Regions from separate parts of the Anaerocolumna sp. AGMB13020 genome, predicted to be linked through region 4. Evidence: riboswitches for the same ligand, from Rfam matches in the RefSeq annotation. Region 4 holds a riboswitch; each other region holds the start of a gene.

The links. Region 4 has a riboswitch for cyclic di-GMP ahead of R2R35_RS09185 (bifunctional diguanylate cyclase/phosphodiesterase). Riboswitches for the same ligand answer to the same signal wherever they lie in the genome.
Region 1: it holds a riboswitch for cyclic di-GMP, as region 4 does, so the genes downstream of both, R2R35_RS10870 (methyl-accepting chemotaxis protein) here and R2R35_RS09185 (bifunctional diguanylate cyclase/phosphodiesterase) in region 4, are expected to answer to the same signal.
Region 2: it holds a riboswitch for cyclic di-GMP, as region 4 does, so the genes downstream of both, R2R35_RS22675 (3-oxoacyl-[acyl-carrier-protein] synthase III C-terminal domain-containing protein) here and R2R35_RS09185 (bifunctional diguanylate cyclase/phosphodiesterase) in region 4, are expected to answer to the same signal.
Region 3: it holds a riboswitch for cyclic di-GMP, as region 4 does, so the genes downstream of both, R2R35_RS23670 (sensor domain-containing diguanylate cyclase) here and R2R35_RS09185 (bifunctional diguanylate cyclase/phosphodiesterase) in region 4, are expected to answer to the same signal.

The regions. Positions count from the first base shown of each region.
Region 1 is NZ_CP136910.1:2,698,553-2,703,328, forward strand. Features, by position in the region: gene R2R35_RS10865 (hypothetical protein) at 1-161, opposite strand, end outside; gene R2R35_RS10870 (methyl-accepting chemotaxis protein) at 244-1,503, opposite strand; cyclic di-GMP riboswitch class I at 1,591-1,673, opposite strand; gene R2R35_RS10875 (SDR family NAD(P)-dependent oxidoreductase) at 1,852-2,589, opposite strand; gene R2R35_RS10880 (thiamine pyrophosphate-binding protein) at 2,625-4,253, opposite strand; gene R2R35_RS10885 (GAF domain-containing protein) at 4,272-4,706, opposite strand.
Region 2 is NZ_CP136910.1:5,390,444-5,395,219, reverse strand. Features, by position in the region: gene R2R35_RS22685 (aspartate ammonia-lyase) at 1-248, opposite strand, end outside; gene hydF ([FeFe] hydrogenase H-cluster maturation GTPase HydF) at 343-1,557, opposite strand; gene R2R35_RS22675 (3-oxoacyl-[acyl-carrier-protein] synthase III C-terminal domain-containing protein) at 1,816-2,778, opposite strand; cyclic di-GMP riboswitch class I at 2,959-3,041, opposite strand; gene R2R35_RS22670 (hypothetical protein) at 3,253-3,945, opposite strand; gene R2R35_RS22665 (DUF6115 domain-containing protein) at 3,971-4,615, opposite strand; gene R2R35_RS22660 (hypothetical protein) at 4,660-4,776, opposite strand, start outside.
Region 3 is NZ_CP136910.1:5,620,017-5,624,792, reverse strand. Features, by position in the region: gene R2R35_RS23675 (putative polysaccharide biosynthesis protein) at 1-1,210, shown strand, start outside; gene R2R35_RS23670 (sensor domain-containing diguanylate cyclase) at 1,306-2,817, opposite strand; cyclic di-GMP riboswitch class I at 3,035-3,120, opposite strand; gene R2R35_RS23665 (GyrI-like domain-containing protein) at 3,390-4,025, opposite strand; gene R2R35_RS23660 (phosphotransferase enzyme family protein) at 4,061-4,776, opposite strand, start outside.
Region 4 is NZ_CP136910.1:2,310,460-2,315,235, reverse strand. Features, by position in the region: gene R2R35_RS09190 (helix-turn-helix transcriptional regulator) at 1-322, shown strand, start outside; gene R2R35_RS09185 (bifunctional diguanylate cyclase/phosphodiesterase) at 515-2,221, opposite strand; cyclic di-GMP riboswitch class I at 2,296-2,379, opposite strand; gene R2R35_RS09180 (hypothetical protein) at 2,541-2,687, opposite strand; gene R2R35_RS09175 (helix-turn-helix domain-containing protein) at 2,794-3,762, shown strand; gene R2R35_RS09170 (heparinase II/III family protein) at 3,851-4,776, shown strand, end outside.

The DNA.
Region 1 (4,776 bases), 390 kb from region 4:
CAAGGCTTATTACCCATTGCAGGTCCGATAACCTTTTCATACTGACTATGATATTCAATATAGTCTTCCTTTGTCCAAGAACCTACGGGTGTTTCAAATACTAGTCTTTTTTCAACATCGTAATTAATAGTATACAGCCCCTTTGGGTGTGTAATCATCATAATAATTTTCCTCCTGAGTAAAATATTATATTTTTGAAACAGAGTAAATCTCTGTGACAAGCGATGAAAAAATTACAGATTGTTATTGATCAAATTCTACCAACTGCTGCTTTAATGTCTCAGCAATATTATACATCTCTTTCGAGCATTCTGCTACTAACTGTATCAGATTATTCTGCTCTTCAACGGAGGAAGAAACCTCTTCTGTTCCGGCGGCAGTTTCTTCGGAGATACTCGCAACCGTTGCAATCATATCTTCAGCTTCTTTTGCATCTTCTGTTAAAGTGGCAGTCGCATTATATGCAGCTTTAACTTTTACACCGATAGAATATACCTTATCGGATATATCAGATATGGAAGACACGGTCTTCTCAAATGCCTTTTCCTGTTCCTGTGAAAGGTCATTGGCTTTGGTAATTTGCGTTACTGTATTTTCTATTCCCTGTTGTACATCGTTTATAATTTCTGTAATCTGCTTTCCGGATTCTGCTGACTGTTCTGCAAGCTTACGAATTTCTTCGGATACAACGGCAAACCCTCTTCCGTGCTCGCCTGCTCTTGCAGCTTCTATTGCAGCATTTAAGGCTAACAGATTTGTCTGTTGTGCTACGCCTTTTATTACCTCTAATATTTTTCCGATTTCTTTGGACTTGTCCATTAAGTCCGTGATTGCTCCTCGCATATTCTCAGTAAGAACCTTGTTCTCAGCCATCTTTTCTTCCTGGAATTTGATGGATCCCTTCACTTCCTCCATGGCATTAATTGCTCCGTCAGCAACTTTATCTGACTGTGCCATATCTTCACCGATACAAAGAATCATCTCGGTAATATTATTGATGCGCACACTTCCTTTTTCGGTTGATTCAGCCTGCTGAGTTGCGCCTTCTGCCAACTGTGTTATAGATAGTGTAACTCTGCTTGAAATATCACTCATTTCAGCTGAAGATTGTTTTAACTCACTGGTCGAATAGGTTATGATATCGACAGATTCCTTTACACTGCCAATAAATTCTTTTATGCCTGCAGGAAGATGACCTTGTGTTCTTGTGGATTCAGCGGCTGCCGCAACTTCCTGGTATGCCGTCTCTGTCACATTACCCAAATCAATTTCTCGCAATTTCTGGTTCAGTAAAAATGCAAGGCAAAGGGTAGCCACTACCCCTATCACTACTGCAAAAATAACCATAAAAAGCAGAAGGCTTAAAGTGCTGCCTCCTTTGTTTAACAATGACTGGGCTTTAAAAAATCCGCCTGCGGTTACAAGAACAATGCTGCCTGATAAAACGGCTAAACTAGTGATAAAAACATTTTTTTTCAAGCCTTTTTCTCTGAAAATTTCCACTTTCAAGTCCTCCTGCAATTATAAGCTGTTTCTATAGCATTAAAAAAGCCATTTGTAGTTGATACCCCACAAATGGCTAATATTAACTACGGCAACCCGACTATCATAGTTTTCACCTTAGACTCGTGGCTTTGCGTCCCCATCTTTAGAAGAGTTTGCTATTTTCAATTAATCTGGATATAGAAATAAATTGCATAATTTGTAATTCTACACTATATTTCTAAATATCTTGCTATATTATGTCATATCATGTCTATTCGCATAATAAGATTATACACCAATTTGCTCAAAAGTCAAATTATTAATACACAATTTTACAGAATAGTTAAATTTTATTTAACCGCAGTCTTATAAAGACAGACCGCCGTCAATTACAATTGTCTGACCTACGATATACCTGGAGATATCCTGACACAAGAAGTATGCAAGCTCTGCAACCTCCTCCGCTTCACAGAATCTCTTTGCAGGTACCTGCTGTTTGTAGGCTTCTGCTGCATCTCCTAAGGTATCCAGCATATCTGTTATAATAATTCCAGGTGCTATTGCATTGACACTGATGTTATTTGCAATAAGCTCTGTACCAAGTACCTTGGTAAAGGCTGCAACTCCTGCTTTAGAGGCAGTATAGCTATAGGAGGCTGGAAGCATCTTAACGGCTGCAAGTGAACTGATATTAACGATTTTACCGGAGTTCTGTTTGATCATATGGGGTGCTACCAGCTGGCACAGATTGAACATACCGGTCAGGTTGGTATTTATTACATCACTCCATTCGCTGTCTGTCATTCCGGTTATGGTATTATAACGTACAATGCCTGCATTATTAACCAAAATATCGATTTTTCCAAGCTTTTCGATTGTAAAGTCTACCAGAGCCTCAAGTTCTTCTCTTTTTGCCACATCACAACGGAAAATATATGCCTTTCTTCCAAAACTCTTAATTTCTTCCTGTACTTTAAGGGCGGATTCTTCATTGCTTACGTAATTGATAACTACATCTGCACCTTCTTTTGCGAGCTTTACTGCTATCGCTCTGCCAATACCTCTGGATGCTCCTGTTACTAATGCTACCTTTCCTTCTAACATATCATGTCCTCCTTAAGCATATTGTTTTATTTATATTAATTGTGTTTCTGTAATGCTTTCAGTCTGTCTCCGTTTGGTGCAGGTTCACTGCCGTCTGTAATTAGCTCTACGACCACAGGGCCCTCCGCTTCCCGCAAGAATTCCGGAAGCTCCTTTATCTGACTATTCTCGCTAATAACCATTGTCTTTAGGCCACAGGCAGCCATCATATCAGCTATGCTGATTCTCTTCTGGCAAAAACCATTAACTACTCTTTCAAACAGGAACTTATGTCCATGTTCTACAAATCCTAACATAGCATTATTAATAATAAAGTAAACAATGGGTAATTCATATTCTGCTGCAGTCAGTACTTCCATTCCATTCATAAAGAAGTCTCCGTCACCGGCAAATACAGCAACGCTTCGCCCCGGATAGGCTGCTTGCACACCGACTGCACCACCAATTGCAGAACCCATGGCAGCATAATTTAAATTGGTCTCAAAGTCTCCGCCTTCCGGTATAGAAAGATATTTAAAGGCATAATTCATAAATTCGCCCATATCTGCCATATAATAAGTATCCTTAGGCATATATTCCGGTAGCTGTTCCATAAACTCCTTAAGGCTTACACCCGTATTTACTTTCTCTACCGGATTATTGATTGCTGTTCTCTCAAAGCCTGTCTGCCCTGCTGCTTTGGTATTCTGTATAATATAAGGTAAAGCTACCTCTAAATCAGCACAAAGCTTAACATCCGTCTTATAGACTTTTCCAAGCTCTTTTATATCCCAGTCAATGTGAATAACCTTCTTCCCCTCTGTTAAGGCTTTACTGAAGTTATTGGTTGCATTCTCTCCCAAACTGGTTCCAAGGATGAGCAGGCAGTCAACAGAAGGGTCATTTACGTAAGCAGAGGCGGCATCTGTGCTTGCAAAACCATAGTTCCCAAGATTCAGCGGGAAATCATTTGATACCACACCTTTACCTTCTGGTGTTGTGATAACCGGCCATTGCAGGTGCTTACTTATTTCTTTTACAAGTTCTGATTTTCCTCTTGCGCCTTTACCTGCCAGGATGAGTCCTTTCCCTGATTCCTCTATTACCTTGCAGGCTTCTTCTAAACTCTTATTGTCATCTGATGCTGAAACATATGCTGTTGCTGTAAAATCCGGAACTTCCCCGGGCAGGCTGGCAAGCTGAATATCGATGGGAACAGATAAAAATACAGGACCCATGGGAACTGTTAAAGCTGTCTTTACAGCCAGTTCCAGTTCTTTCATTACATCCTCTTCTTTTAATACCGTCTTACTGTATTTTGTAATTGGTCTGAGAATCTCTTCCGTATTAAGTTCCTGGATGGCCCCTTTCCCTATCTGCCATCTGTGAACATAACCAGTAAGGAACAGAACAGGCGCTTTGGCCCTGAATGCATCTCCCACACCGTTCATCATATTGTTTGCTCCGACACCGCCGGCACCCATACAAACCGCAAGCTTTCCGCTGACGCTGGCATATCTGGCGGCCATATAAGCTGCACCGCCTTCGTTCTTGGCAACAATAGGTTTAATTGAAACGTCGTTTAATGCATCAAAAAGCGGACTGATTGTACCTGCTGGTATGCCGAATATATAGTCCACTCCTGCTTTTTTCAAGAATTCCAAAATCCCGTTAGCTATCCTCATTTGTAACTCCCCTTATAATTAATATTGATTTTTTAAGTAGTCATCTGCCAATTTACTGCAAGTCTCCATTTCCTCTTTGGTAAACTGGTGGTATTTTCCGATAGAAGCTATGCAGATTATGGCCTTCACCTCATCCTCTCTTACAACCGGAATTATCATAATACTATCAATTCCAAAAAGAAAAAAAGCATCCGCTGATCTGGTGTCATTTTTGGTGTCATAGATTTCAATCGGCTGCTTTTTGGTCGTAATCTCCCTTAATATGAAGGTATCCTTAACATATACGGGATTCTGTCCATGTACTGTTTTCCATTTTTCAATTCCAAGTATATCCGTCTGTGTTTTGTAAAAGGGCTTCAGGCGGCCTTCTTCTATCCTGTGATAGCCGATATCCTCTACCGTTGTTACTTCTGAAATTTTTTGAAATAATTCCTCCAGAATTGTTACTTCCATCCTTATCTTCCTTTCTGAATCTTTTGTAGTGTTTAAGTATTACTAAAGCTAATTTATAAAACTGTATTTA
Region 2 (4,776 bases), 2.7 Mb from region 4:
TGATATTCTCCCGAAAGGATTCTGTCACAGGCTTTTATGATTGCCTCATATACTCCTGGCTTCCCCATTCCTAGCTTCAGGTAACTGCTTGCTGCTGCTTTCTTAACTTTAACCAGGGCAAGAATAAGCCTGTGACTGGTTTTCTTATGCTCCAGAGCAAAGTTTCCGACGGCTTTGTTTGTTTCTGTTCCATAGAGTATATTTGCAGTTGTATTAATATCCTTCTTCTCTTGAATGTTCTCTTTCATGTTCCTCTTCTCTTGGACTCCATTATTAAATGCAGGTTTCTGCACACTATTTCAGGATCTTCATCCTATGGAACCCACCTTTATAGGGTTAAAACTAAAACTCGTCCGGTATTTCCTGAAGAATTGACGGGAATATTTCAAGACTTCGCCTTAAGATTCCCTGCATATATGCAATCAAAATTCCATAATTGGTTATGGGTATCCCTTGATCAACGCTACATTTTTGGCGATATTTCACTTCTCTTTCCGTCAACATGCAGCCACCGCAATGAACAATCAGCTGATAGGGACTCAGGTCTTCCGGAAACTGTCCTCCCGAAGTAAATTCAAACTGAAATTCTTTGCCGGTATAGTTCTTAATCCAACGCGGAAGCTTCACTGTTCCAATATCATCACATTGCCTGTGATGAGTACAGCCTTCACAGATAAGTATTGTATCTCCCTCTTTCAGCTGCTCCAAAATTGCCACTCCCTTAACGGCTTCCTGCAGTAAGCCTTTATACCTGGCAAATAAAATGGAAAAGGAGGTAAGTGGTATATCTTTTGGTGTATCAGCAGATACCTTTGCAAACACCTGGCTGTCAGTTATAACAAGACTGGGCTTTTTCCCTAAGCTCTCAAGAGTTTCCTTCAGTTCATACTCTTTTACTACAATTGCCGTTCCGTCAGCCTCCAGGATGTCCCTTATGGTCTGCTGCTGAGGAAGAATAAGCCTTCCTTTAGGAGCCGCTTTGTCTATAGGTACTACTAATATAACAAAATCCGATGGATGTATAACATCACCAACGATTCGAAGCTTACTATCTTCGGCCGGTACTATCCTGGAAATAATATTTTTCAGAGTTTCAATATTCATGCCGGTAACAGCACTTACATAAATTTCATTATCATTTTGCTCTGCCTCTGCTTTTGTAAGCAAATCAGCCTTATTATATACCAATAGGTAAGGAATCTTCTTCTCTTCAAAGAGCTTAATCAATTCAATATCAGTAGCCGACTTCCCTGCCAGTGCATCAATTATCAGGATAGCAATATCGGTCTTATTCAGTACCTGTTTTGTTCTTCTTACTCTTAATTCCCCTAAAGCTCCTTCGTCATCAATTCCAGGAGTGTCTATAATCATCACCGGACCTAATGGCAGTAACTCCATTGCTTTATAAACAGGATCTGTTGTTGTTCCTTTTACTTCTGAAACCACAGATAGCTCTTGTCCTGTAATTTTATTAACCAAGCTTGATTTACCGGCATTTCGTTTCCCAAAAAAACCTATATGCAAACGGTCTGCGGAGGGTGTTTCATTTAATCCCATACTGCCATCTCCTTCGTGTTCTTTAACATAATCATGCGAATTTATGGTATCACAATTTGCAGATCAAATCAAGAAATTGTAAGTACAAAAAATGCACTCTCCATATCGCAGTAAGCTGGCAGCCAACTGTATACAAGGTGCATAGTTTATAATATAATTCACATTATGTTTTTATTATATTTATAGCTGTATCGCAAGAACCTTCCATGCTCTGGATTGGATAGACGCATTTTAACGCGGTTACTTCTATATACCAGACTAAAATTTACAAAGAAGAGTTATATTCTGGGCACTGCATCCAAAAGCACAAATCATAAAATAATCCCCTCTTCTGATCAGCTGCTTTTCCATTGCTTCATATAGGGCAATAAATGGACTGCTCGTACCTGTATCTCCGTAAACATCACCGATATAAGGGCTGGCAGATTTGTCTATTACCATCCGTTCTCTTATGATTTCAAGCCCCTCTTTGCTGTTTTGGGAGAAACAAAACATATTTATCTTTTCTATTCTGAGAGAATTTCTTAAAAGTATTGTTGATATAGACTCTTCCAACGCTTCAACATTAATTATTTTCTTTTTGTAGATGGAAAACTCCATATCATTTCCATCTTTTATCAGAAACATATTTGAAAAACCACAGTGTGGAAATAATGGTGAATCTGTATCATCTGGACTTACTATACTTAGCGTGTCACATACACCGCTTTCTTCTTCCGTTTTTTCTAACAGAACGGCGCATGCAGCATCTCCCATATTATGGGTATCGATACTCATATAATCACAGCCAATCAGAAGAGCACGTTTTATATGAGGACTCATCGTCATGTATTTGGAAATCTGATCAAAAGCCAAGGTCATACCACAACCATTGGAATTCACATCATAACAGATGCATTCTTTCTTTCCGCCAATTACATTATGAATTTTGGCAGAAGTCGCAGGTGAAACATACTCCGGTAATTGACTGGAAAGTACAATCATATCTATGTCTGCTCCTGATAAACCTGTTTTAAGGAATAAATCCTGAATAGCGTCCAGAGATAATAGAATGGTATTGTGCCAGTTATGCTTGCTTCCCTGTTTCTTACACTTGTTCTCCGACAGAGCCGTGCTTATACTTCTGTACTCTTTTTCTGCTGTGTGCATTACACTTTTCGTTTGACTGGAAACTACCTGTCCTCGACTAACTGATATATCTGCAATTTTTATGTGTACCATAGTGTTCCTCTATCTTATATTTATTTTAAAATAACAGTAAAGGCAATATAAATTAATATAAATTTTAAACCGCTTTCAGATATAAAAACAAATAAGCTTTATTTTATTATTTGAAATTAAAACTCAATCAAGTTATATAAAAAGAAAAGCTAGCCGAAAAAATGCCATGGCTAGTCTAATCATGGTAACTCGGCTGCCATAGCTTTCGCCTTAGGCCCGTGGCTTTGCGTCTCTGCCTTTTGGCAGGTTTGCCTTTATCTTACAATATGATATTAATTTTTGACCGATAATAGGAATAATTACCTACTCTTATTATATACTAATTTGATTAATAAGCAAGCTTTTTTCGCTAATTTTGTCATTCTTAGACATATTTTGTTTGAGATAGTCTCCATTGAAACTAAAAATATGATTTTTTACAAAAAAACTCATGTGCATATCATTGGAATTGCGTCATGAGCAAGAACTTATCACTTAATGGATTATCATATCAGTTATATCTTTATAAGTCGCATAAGGTTTGATATGATAGGTACCAACCCTTATCTTTCTGGAATAATTATTTATTATTAGATACTGATTAAAAGCACCTGCATCTTCAATAACACCATTTTCTTTCAATATACGAGTTACCTTTTCAGAGGACATACCTTCTGTAATAATAATCTCTTTTGTAATATCCTCTTTCTTTTCTTCCAACGTATCAGAATCATTCTTTGAGGTTTCGTTCTCCTCAGAAGTAGTATTCTCCTCTGACGTAGTATTATCCTTTGATGTAGTATTCTTCGTACTTGTTTCCTCTGTCGTGTTATTATTATCTCCCGTTATAGCATCGGTTCCATTTTTATCGTCAGTCTTACTTCCATCAGAATTTTCCGGTGCTTCATCTACATCATTTTTTTTGTTATCGGTGACTGGAACTTCTTCCGTTTCGTCTGATTCTTCTGTACTATTTTCCTGCGGTATTTCAGTGGGGGTCGGAGTTGTCAGTAAATCATCGAAAGAATTTACCGCATTGCTCTCAACCATACCCAGTTCTTTTGCTCTTGCGATTATCTGCTCATCAGAAAGTTTATTTCTGGATGAGCCATGAAATGCTACAGACATTACAACAGCTGAAAAAAGTATGCCGACACCAATTCCTCTTACATAATATTTTAGATTCATACATTCCTCTTATCTTGTAAAATTCTTACTGCTGCTTTTCATTTTCTTTATACAGATCAACTACCAACCGGACTTCACCCTGTCCTAGCTCCAGCGCTTTCGAAATATCCACAATGGAAAAGCCCTGTGAATAAAGCTCCAGTATCTTCTGATTAGAATTACTGCTTCCCTCTGACTCTTCTGGAATGAAAGCTTGTTTTTGCTCCACTTTTACTTGAGAAACATTTTTTTTATTTTTGGGAGCATTCGATTCTTTTGCAGTTAGAGAACGAGCTGAGGTTTCTTCCATGACTTTTTTCTGCTTGTCAGCATTTCTCATTAGTGTTTTCAATTCTTCTTCTTTTTCACCAAGCATATTATACAAAAACACAACTTCTTCATGATTAAGCTTGATTTTTTCTAAAATCTGTTCTGAAAAATCATTTACGGCAATTATTTTTTCATTGGATAATTGACTGAGCTGATTCTCTGTTTTGTAAAGATATCCTTCCGTGGTCTCCTGACATATCTCCTCCACTTGGTGTTTCAGTTCGCTTATATCCATCGCTTTTTCATCAAGCACTGTATTCAGTACAAAATCCTGGTTCTTCTTATCTGTTTTATCCACCATAAAACAACTAATAATTATTATTGCAATTCCTATGATTATAAGGACGATTGCTATTCCCATTTTATGTCCTCCGGTTTATTATGATATCTGTTTATTGCCAGCCATTAAATTCTGATATCGATAGAGCCGGATCTGGTTTTCTTAGTTTCTTCCTTTGACTCTTCTTTTTTCTGTTTTTTTGATTTGGAACCAAAAAAACTGTTATTTCCCTTTTCTTTCGC
Region 3 (4,776 bases), 2.5 Mb from region 4:
AGAAGAAAGCACTGCCTCTTCACTTCGAATCCTGGCTATCAGCTTTCCTTTCTGCGCTATAACCTCTTGTATCAATGGGTATTATTACGGACTGAAAAAAGCAGCAATACCGGCCGTCACACAACTGCTAGAGCAGCTTGTCAGAGTATGTGCTGTATACTTCATCGCTGCATCAGCCGGAGGTGGTGATCTTAAGGTAACCTGTGACCTTGCGGTTCTTGGAATCGTATTCGGTGAAATTGCTTCACAGCTCTATAATGTAGGCTCTATGTTCCTTGGCAAGACTTCAAGAAATTTAAGGCATCTATCCTCCTCTTTTGAAGAGATGGCCAAAGGCGGAAATGATTACATGAAGACAAAAGGAGATGGACTTACCACCAGTCTTGTTAAAATGAGCGTCCCTCTGACTGCCAACCGGCTTCTTTTAAGTATTCTCCATAGCATTGAAGCAATCTTGATTCCCTCCATGTTGAAAAAATATGGATTAAGCAACGAAGAAGCCTTAAGTATCTTTGGAATTTTAAACGGAATGTCTGTCCCCTTTATTCTTTTTCCCTCAGCCATTACCAACTCCTTATCGGTATTGCTGTTGCCGACTATATCAGAAGCTCAGTCCTCCGGTAATGATTCCCTTATTAAAAGAACCTCTTCCATCACCATCAAATACAGCCTGCTGATCGGCATTATGAGTACCGCCGTATTCATTACATTCGGCAAAGAGTTAGGGACTTTGGTTTATCACAACACAACAGCGGGTAATTTTCTTGTAATTCTTGCCTGGCTGTGTCCCTTCCTATATATAGCGACCACGCTTACCAGCATCATCAACGGACTCGGACGGGTAAGCCTTACCTTTGCCGGCTCTGTCATTGGACTGGTGGTTCGGATAATCATAATAATATTCGCAGTACCTGTTCAGGGTATCAATGGATATCTTATCAGTCTGCTTATAAGCCAGCTGGTCATGACTCTTATTGGAACCTTTCTTGTAATAAAATACATCCGTCCTCCTTTTCAGGCAACGGATGTTATTGCAAAACCCGGTATAATTATTGCTTTGTGCAGCTATCTGACCTATCAGTTCTATCTGCGCTTACCAACCGCAAGTCAAAGTCTTAAGTCCGTACTGCTCTTATGTATCCTAATGACCTGCGCCAGCCTGCTTCTTATGTATCTTGCGAATGTTATCAAATCAGAAGATTTTCAATAACCATTACATAAATAGCGATAGGATTTGTAAATGACATCTGTTAGCCAGATGATACATCCATAAACTGAATGACATCCGTTATAAGATAACCTCTGTTATCTGAATAACTTATAACTGCCCTTGCCCTCATCCTTTACGGTATATAGAGCTTTATCAGCACAATGGATCAACTCTGTATAAGTGGTGCCATCTTCCGGATACATAGATATTCCGATGCTTCCGGAAACCGTGACCTCCTGCCCATCTACCACATATACCGAACTGAGGGCTTGCAGCAGATTCTTTGCTTTAACAATTACACTATCCTTATTCGATATATTTCCTATGAAGACCAGGAATTCATCTCCACCTATTCGCCCGATAATATCTCCGGCAAATATCCTCTTGATCTTATCAATCAGAAATACCAGAATATTGTCTCCAGCCAAATGACCGTAATTGTCATTTACATGCTTAAAGTCATCAATGTCTATCATCATGAGTATGTGGTTTTGATTGTTTTTTCTTTTCAGAAAATCCTCAATCATTTCTTTTGTCGTAATTTTATTGTACACACCGGTAAGCAGATCTCGTTTGGCTTTATATTCAAGCTTTTGAAGCTCTTTTTTATGCAGATCGATATTTACCACCTTACCAATAACACTGACTGCTTCTTTCTTGTCACCATAAATGGTCTTGCCTCGGATATGGCACCATATGTATTCATTGCCGGCATTCTTGATCCGAAATTCTGCCTCCATCATCTCCTTACCGCTGGGCAATAGACGGGCAAACATTTTTAGATCCTGGTAATCCTCAGGATGAACCATCTCTGACTTATAAATATCAACCTGTGTAAAGTTCTCGATTACAGGATTCCTTCCGTAAACCTCTTTATATTTATCCGCAAATACCATAAGGTCCTTGTCCACTTTGTATTCGAACAATATATCATTGGATATTTCTGCCGCAATACGATATCTTTCCTCTTCCATCAGAAGTTTGTTCTGCATCTCCTTTAATCCGGTTACGTCAACAAAAACAGCTGAAAGGGTCTTATTCCCGTCTTTATCCAATATGAAATTTCCATTTAGAAGAACATTTATGATATTTCTTTTTGCTGTGAACATTCTTATTTCCGTTTGAATATAGGAACCATGAAAGAATTTGTCTATTAGTTCAGTAATCTTTTGCTGATCTTCTTCCTGTACAAAACTCATAAAACAATTGTTATATTTTTTTACTACTTCTGTCTTCTGATAGCCGATTATTTGATAGAACTTGGAATTGGCATAGGTAATCTGATAACCCGGCTCCAGAACAAAATTAATAAAGCCTGCATGGACACTATTGGTTATATGTGCAATCTCCGCAGTGGATTGCTTGATTCTGCCATAGCAGATAAGACTGCCCGCAAAGCTTACAACAAGGGAGAACAATAACAGAAAGTAAAGAAATAAAAGCCCTGACGCCTTTAAAGAGGCATACAGCTCCTCCATATCTTTTACAGCAATAATTAATGCCATAACAAGCCCAGACAATAATGCTATCCCAAGTGATATCCCTACCGTATTGCTTAATTTGGGTATCCCTTTTTGGAGTACATTATCACTATTCAGATTTTTCATACTTCTATACCTCCGTTATGAGCGAAATGAAACCCGTTTCTTTTTAGCAAGCACCATTTCTTAAATTGCTTCCCCTAAGTCAGCATCTAAAAACGGAATTTCCTTGCAGATCAAGGCATATTTTATCTTTGTAAAATCACAAAAACCACCTATGCAATACTTTAAACGCAAAAAAAGCCCGTATTTATAACGAGCTTAGACCGCAAAATATCATATTTAGTGCAACTGGCTGTCATATCTGCTAACAGATTTAGACCCTAAGCTTTGCGTCCCTATCTTTCGATAAGTTTGCCCTTATAAAATATAGGCTAATTGTACTATATTTCACATATTTTTGCAATTCAAATTATATACCAAAATACACCATAATTCTGCTGTTATTATATAATTAATAGCAAACAAAAGTTTAGCCAAACGGAAGGATACAATTTCTTCTAAATGACTCAGTATTTTCTTAAAAAGTCAATATTTTCCGTAAGACCAGCGTATTGAGCAATTGAATTATGAACTTTTTCGACTTTTTAGAAAGTTTTTCTACAAAATCGACGGGTCTTTTATCCCAGAACGGTCTTTTACCGGTCCTTTTTGATCGGATGACGAATGACTGTTTTTCGTTTCTCAGGAGAACATTTGCGAAAATCACTTAAGTAAATCTCATGATGATACCTTGTATCCGTTATATCATTCAGATAGCCTTCAGCCTTAATGAATTCATCCATCACTTCAACCGTTGCCGGTTCCTCATCAAATGGCCCCACATGCATACATTGTACACATAAACCCTCGTCATACTGCAGGAACTCGACTTTAGAGAAATCCTCTTTCTTCTTTCTTGACGCTTCCTTTAATGCCCATTCAAAATCCTCTTTTCCAATAAACTCCGGAAGACGAACAATTGATATCCAGTGAAATCTATCTTTTTGGGTATAGTCCATTCCCTTTATGCCTTCCAGCCACCAAAATCCCTCCAGAGGCGGTACCACATATTCAAAAAAACCCTGAATTTTATAGCTTGTCTTATAACTCATTTTTAAGGTATAAGCAATTCCATATAAAAGATTGATAGCTCTCTTATACTCTCCTTCTTCAGCATTGGGATCACCGCTTCCTCTGACTGCAAGAAAGTTCATAGGTGGAACTTCAACGATTTCCGGTTTCTTAGAGGGCAGATAAAATTCTTTATATTCTTTTTTGTAATCAAATGCCATACAGCAACACCTCGTTTTTGTTTCATTATAAATCCTTACATAATGTCAGAGTCAAGAGCTTTCTCTCTTATTTTATTGGCGTTTCTCTTTATAAAATAAAAAAGCTGAACTGAATCCTCTGCCAGTCTGTCCTCCTTTACAGAAAGAAAGTAAGCTGTAAATAAAAGCTCAATACTTTCCATAACGGTATTAAGGTACGTCTTTTCTACTTCTTCTAAAGGTATTGACTCTTCATACCCTCTTATTACCCATGCAACCAGATCAAACCACTTTTCTCTATCTGCTCCGTAATGATTTTCATCACAGAGAAGTCCCAAAAGAAAATATGCGATATCAAATATACGGATATTCTTCTGGCTCAGGTCAAAATCTATATAACCGGTAAATTCACCCTGTTCAAACAAGAAGTTCCCAAAATGTACATCCCTGTGGATGAGCTGCCTTGGCAACTCCTCATAAATGGCCCCCAAGTTATTGACTGTTTCCTCATAAGCTTCACTTCCAATATATTTCCAGTCAGCTTTCCTTAAGGTTTCCGGTATCCAACCTTTCATCTCAAATAGAAGGCTGTTATCCCAAAAATCCAGAAACGCTTCCAATTCCCTCAGAGCAATATGAAGCTTTCCTATTACTTTACCCATCCGGCCATATATCTGCTCAGGCTCTTCCCTTAAGTTTACAATGCTGCTGCCCGGCAACTTCCGTGTCAACAGATAATATACGCCCTCTCTCTCCAGATAGTTCTCCCCTT
Region 4 (4,776 bases):
TATAAATCTCCAGTACAATTTAAGTTGTATATTTCTATCAAACGATGAACTAGATAAAGCGGAGGAAATGATTGAGAATAGTATTGAGTATTCCATAAAAGAGAACAATCTAAAATGTTTGCCGAATCTAATTTATAATAAATTTAAGTTTCATTATAAAAAACGAAATTTTGAGGAAGCAGCAGAATACTTTGTACAGGCAAAAGGACTATTTAAACTTGTTAAGCAAATGAATACATGTATAGAAATTGATGAGTATGCAAGAGAAGAATATCCAGAAATATTAAGATTTTTAGATGATAGGAATGTTGTGGTAAGTTAAGACACCAGATAAGTACTATAGCTTATAATAAGAATAGAATGACCTAGATGTTATTGAAATAGAGAAACAGAAAGGTCATCTAACAGATAGTGAAAGTGTTAAGGTATTAAGTAGGGACTGTATTATCATTATCGGTATACCAGCAGATTTTGTTAATACAGTCTCTATTTATTAGCAGGTTTTATTTGTTTCTCATTTGGTTAATCCGGCATATCTTTCAAAGGAAGCAACCGGAAGTGGCGGCGAATAGAAATATCCTTGCGCGATTTCACAACCGGAACGATATAAAAATTCTGCCTGGCTGAAATTTTCAACCCCCTCTGCAACCACTTCTATACCAAGGCTTCTGGCAAGTGCTATGGTATATTCCAGAACGGTTTCTTCCTTACGGTTCTCCCCAGTCCCGTCAAGAAATGCCTTATCCATCTTAAGAATATCTAATGGAATGTCTTTCAGAAAATTCAAAGTTGAATATCCGGTACCGAAATCATCCAGAGAAAGTCGGAATCCTTTCTCTTTTAGCGTATACAGTTTACTTTGCAAATCCGTTTTGTAGTTAAAGAATGCTGATTCTGTTATTTCAAGCTCTATGTAGGTAGGAGGTACCTGATATTTCTCAGATATATACATGAGCTTGTCTACAAAGTCGGAATTGCTGAAATGGATACGGGATACATTAATCGATATTGGTATAACAGGATATTCTTCTTTCACCCATTTTGCAATCGTTTGAAAAGCTTTTTCCCAAATAAAATAGTCCAGTGAGATTATAAATCCGTTCTTCTCAAAAAGCTGTATAAACCTTTCCGGAGGAATGATACCTTTTTCCGGGTGATTCCAACGTGCTAAAGCTTCAGCTCCCACTACCTCCGTGGTAGGGATGGACATTTTAGGCTGCAGATACATTTCAAAATGATTGTTAGATAATGCGGAAATCATTTCATTCTCAATATCACTGTCTTCAAGAGTCCGTTTTCGTAAAGAATCCTCATAAAAAGCAAGAGTCTTCATAACATCATTTTTGATCGTCTTTTTCGTGAGAGTAGCACGTTCGCACAATACATTCATGGAAAGGTCTTTGCTCTCAACAAGACAGACACCGATAGAAAAGGAGATTTCCATTTTTAGAGGATACTCTTTCATCTGTTTTTTTAGAAATAAAGCAAAATCATAAATTTCGGATTCATTTCTATACTCTGTAAATACTGCGAAATTATCCGAATACAGCCGGCAATAAGCATAACAGCTGGATGTATTGGAGGATAGGACAGTGCCGATATATTTTAATACTCCGTCTCCCTCTTTGTTACCATATAAGTCATTAATAACGCTAAAACGTTTAATATCAAATACAATAACGGCAAATTTTTTGTCAGGGTTAGTTCTTCTTATACGTCTGGTTTTATATTCAAACCGACTAAAAGTAGGAATATTGACACCCATTAAAAGATCGTTTCCGTTTACTGTATAGGCAACCATTTCTTTACTGACTTCCTGGGCAGTGCCAAGGACTCTTGTTAACCGGCCATCTGCGTTAAAGTAGCATTTACGCTTACAACGCACCCACATCAGTTCATTGTTCTCAGTTCTTCTGCGGAATGTAATAGAGGTGGAAGCCTGGTCGGGGTTTGCTGTTCTTATAAATTCTTTGAATCTCAATAAATCACTGGGATGTATGTACTTTAATCCCAGAAGATGCTTAAAGGAATTCTTCTGGTTGTATAAGGATATCCCTGTTAACTCCATAAAATTTTCAGATACATAGAATGTATCTTCCTCGAAATTGATGTCAAAAATGACTAAGTTCGTCTGCTCAGCGATTACATCATACCGTTCACACATTTCTTCAAAATTGGTATCTGCAGATAACATGTTGATATTGCTGCCTCTTTTGTTCATTAAAATCCCTCGCTTTTCAAATCACATAGTAGATCAGCCTCTTTGTACATTTTTGATTTTATTTCGTAGGAAATAATTGCAACTGGCTGCCATACCTGTCAGGTTTAGGCCCTATAGCTTTGCGTCACTGCCTTTAGACAGTTATGCCTTTCTTTCGGGAAATAAATGGTGATATTAAGTTTATTATTCTTTCAGTAGGTTCTAATTATCTATGTATTTACTGTAATAATACATTCTGATTTATAAAAGTATATTTTTAGAGTAAGTGTCAAAAGGTTTGATAACTTTGTAAAATTATGCTATAATTTGAACAGAAAAATTAATTAGTTTCAATCACATAAATATTTCCGGGTTCGGCTAAAGTTGTTATTACACCTGAACCTCTGGATGGTGTGACTAAACCAGATACTGATATTAGAACAAGTAAAACTGCAGCAAAGTAACGTAATTTTGAAAATAATTTCATAAATTTACCCCCAGATGAAAATAATTTATTCTTTGGGTAAATTATACCATTGTGTTTTGGGCATATAAATGGACACTTATGTCCATCAAAAAAGGCGGATTAATATATGAGCTATGAGCATTTTGGCATATTCCTGAGAGAATTAAGGGAAGCACGAAACCTGACTAGAGAACAACTGGCAAAAGGCATCTGTACACCGAAGCAGATATACCGTATTGAGAAGGGAGAGTTCGAACCTTCGCTTTATTTATTAAATCAGTTATCCATTAAGTTTAACATGGATCTTAATGAATACTTTAAAATGCATTTCTCAACAAATACAGTTATTGGATATGAAGGAATTCAGGCTATAAATAGTGCAATGGCTTTAGGAGACATTGAATTAATTAAAAGTCTAGTAGAAAAGTATGAGAAGCATAAAGATTTTGGAAAAGGTGCGAACCTACAACATATATTGTATGGCAAGGCAATCTACGCCACTTCTGAAAAGAATTATACGACCTCATTAAATTATTGTCTTAAAGCAATTATGGTTGAAGATCCATCTTTTACATTAGATTCCATAAAAAAATATACCTATTCAAATGTTGGGCTTTCGATTATCAACTGTATGAGTACTAATTATATGTCTCTAAAAAGAGAAGATATTGCCAATAAAATATTGTTAGACTTATTATATGTTTTGGAAACTAATATATTACCAGCACCATACCCTATGTATCAGGCATCCCAGTTTGCTAAGAAATTTTATCAGAGTATATTAAACAATCTTAGTTATATTTCATTAAATAATGGAGATTTTATAAATGCAGAAAAATTTATAGAAAAAGGAATAGATTATTCTATTCAAGAAAACTATATGCGGTTTCTACCAGGTCTAATGTTTATGAAATTTAAACTTTTATATAAGTTAGGGCAGTATGACAAAGCAAAAGAATTTTACGATCAGACAATCTGTCTTTATAAAATAACAAAACAGTTTAAAGTACTGGAAGATCTGGAAAGCACGATAGCAGAAAACTATCCAGAAATCTTCAAGGATCATAAGTCCAATACAGAAGAGGAAACGTTATAAAAATAATATTGACGTGAAGAAAACGGGTTCCCATAAAGCACGAGAAATTACATCGTTTGTGCAAAGAGAACTTGGGGGAGAGGCACAAATGGTTACAGAGTTGGAGCAATTCTTAGAAGCATACATAGACAAGCTTGAGCTGTCAGGGGAAGAGCTAAGAGAAAAAGAAATGCCCTGGATTTCAGAGGAGCTATATTCCTTATATGAAAGAACGGGCAATCGTCTGGAATTTGAAGCAGTATATTTTGAACGCAGAAAATATCTTGCAGTATTTGGTATGCTTGCTGTAATCAAAAGAAGAGTAAAGGATATCAGGAAGCTGGAAGAGATTATGCTTGATATCTGCCTGGAGGAATGCTGGGCGCTACCGCCTCACGTGGACAGAATCAATAATCCTGTATGGAGAAAGACCATCGATTTATTTGCGGCAGAAACTGCGCAAGCCTTGTCAGAGATCATATACCTGTTAAAGGATGAAATAAACATAGCAGTTTATGAAAGTGTGAGAGATAATGTTTTAACCAGAGTGTTAACACCTTTCTATCGTAGTACTGCACCTTATAGCAGCTGGGAGCATGCGACCCATAACTGGTGTGCTGTCTGCAGTGGTTCGCTGGGCAGCGCCTCCTTTTATATGCTTAAAAATAAGCCGGAAGAATTAGAACCTGTAATAGCACGTATTACAGATTCCCTTGCGTATTACCTGAAAGGTTTTCCGGAGGACGGCACCTGTATGGAAGGGATCGGTTATTTCACATATGGAATGACCTACTTTACAACCTTTGCAGGGCAATTAGCGGAATATAGCAAGGGAAGGCTTAACCTGTTCAAGAATGATAAGGTCAGACGTATAGCTGAGTTTCAGCAGAAATGTTACTTTGAGGAAGGACTTTCCGTTAATTTCTCCGATAGCGACAGTCATACCAAATATAAAATGGGACTTACCTTGCAGCTTGCGCTGCAATATGAAACGGTTAACCTCCCGCCAATTTTACTTGCCGGGGATTATGACAC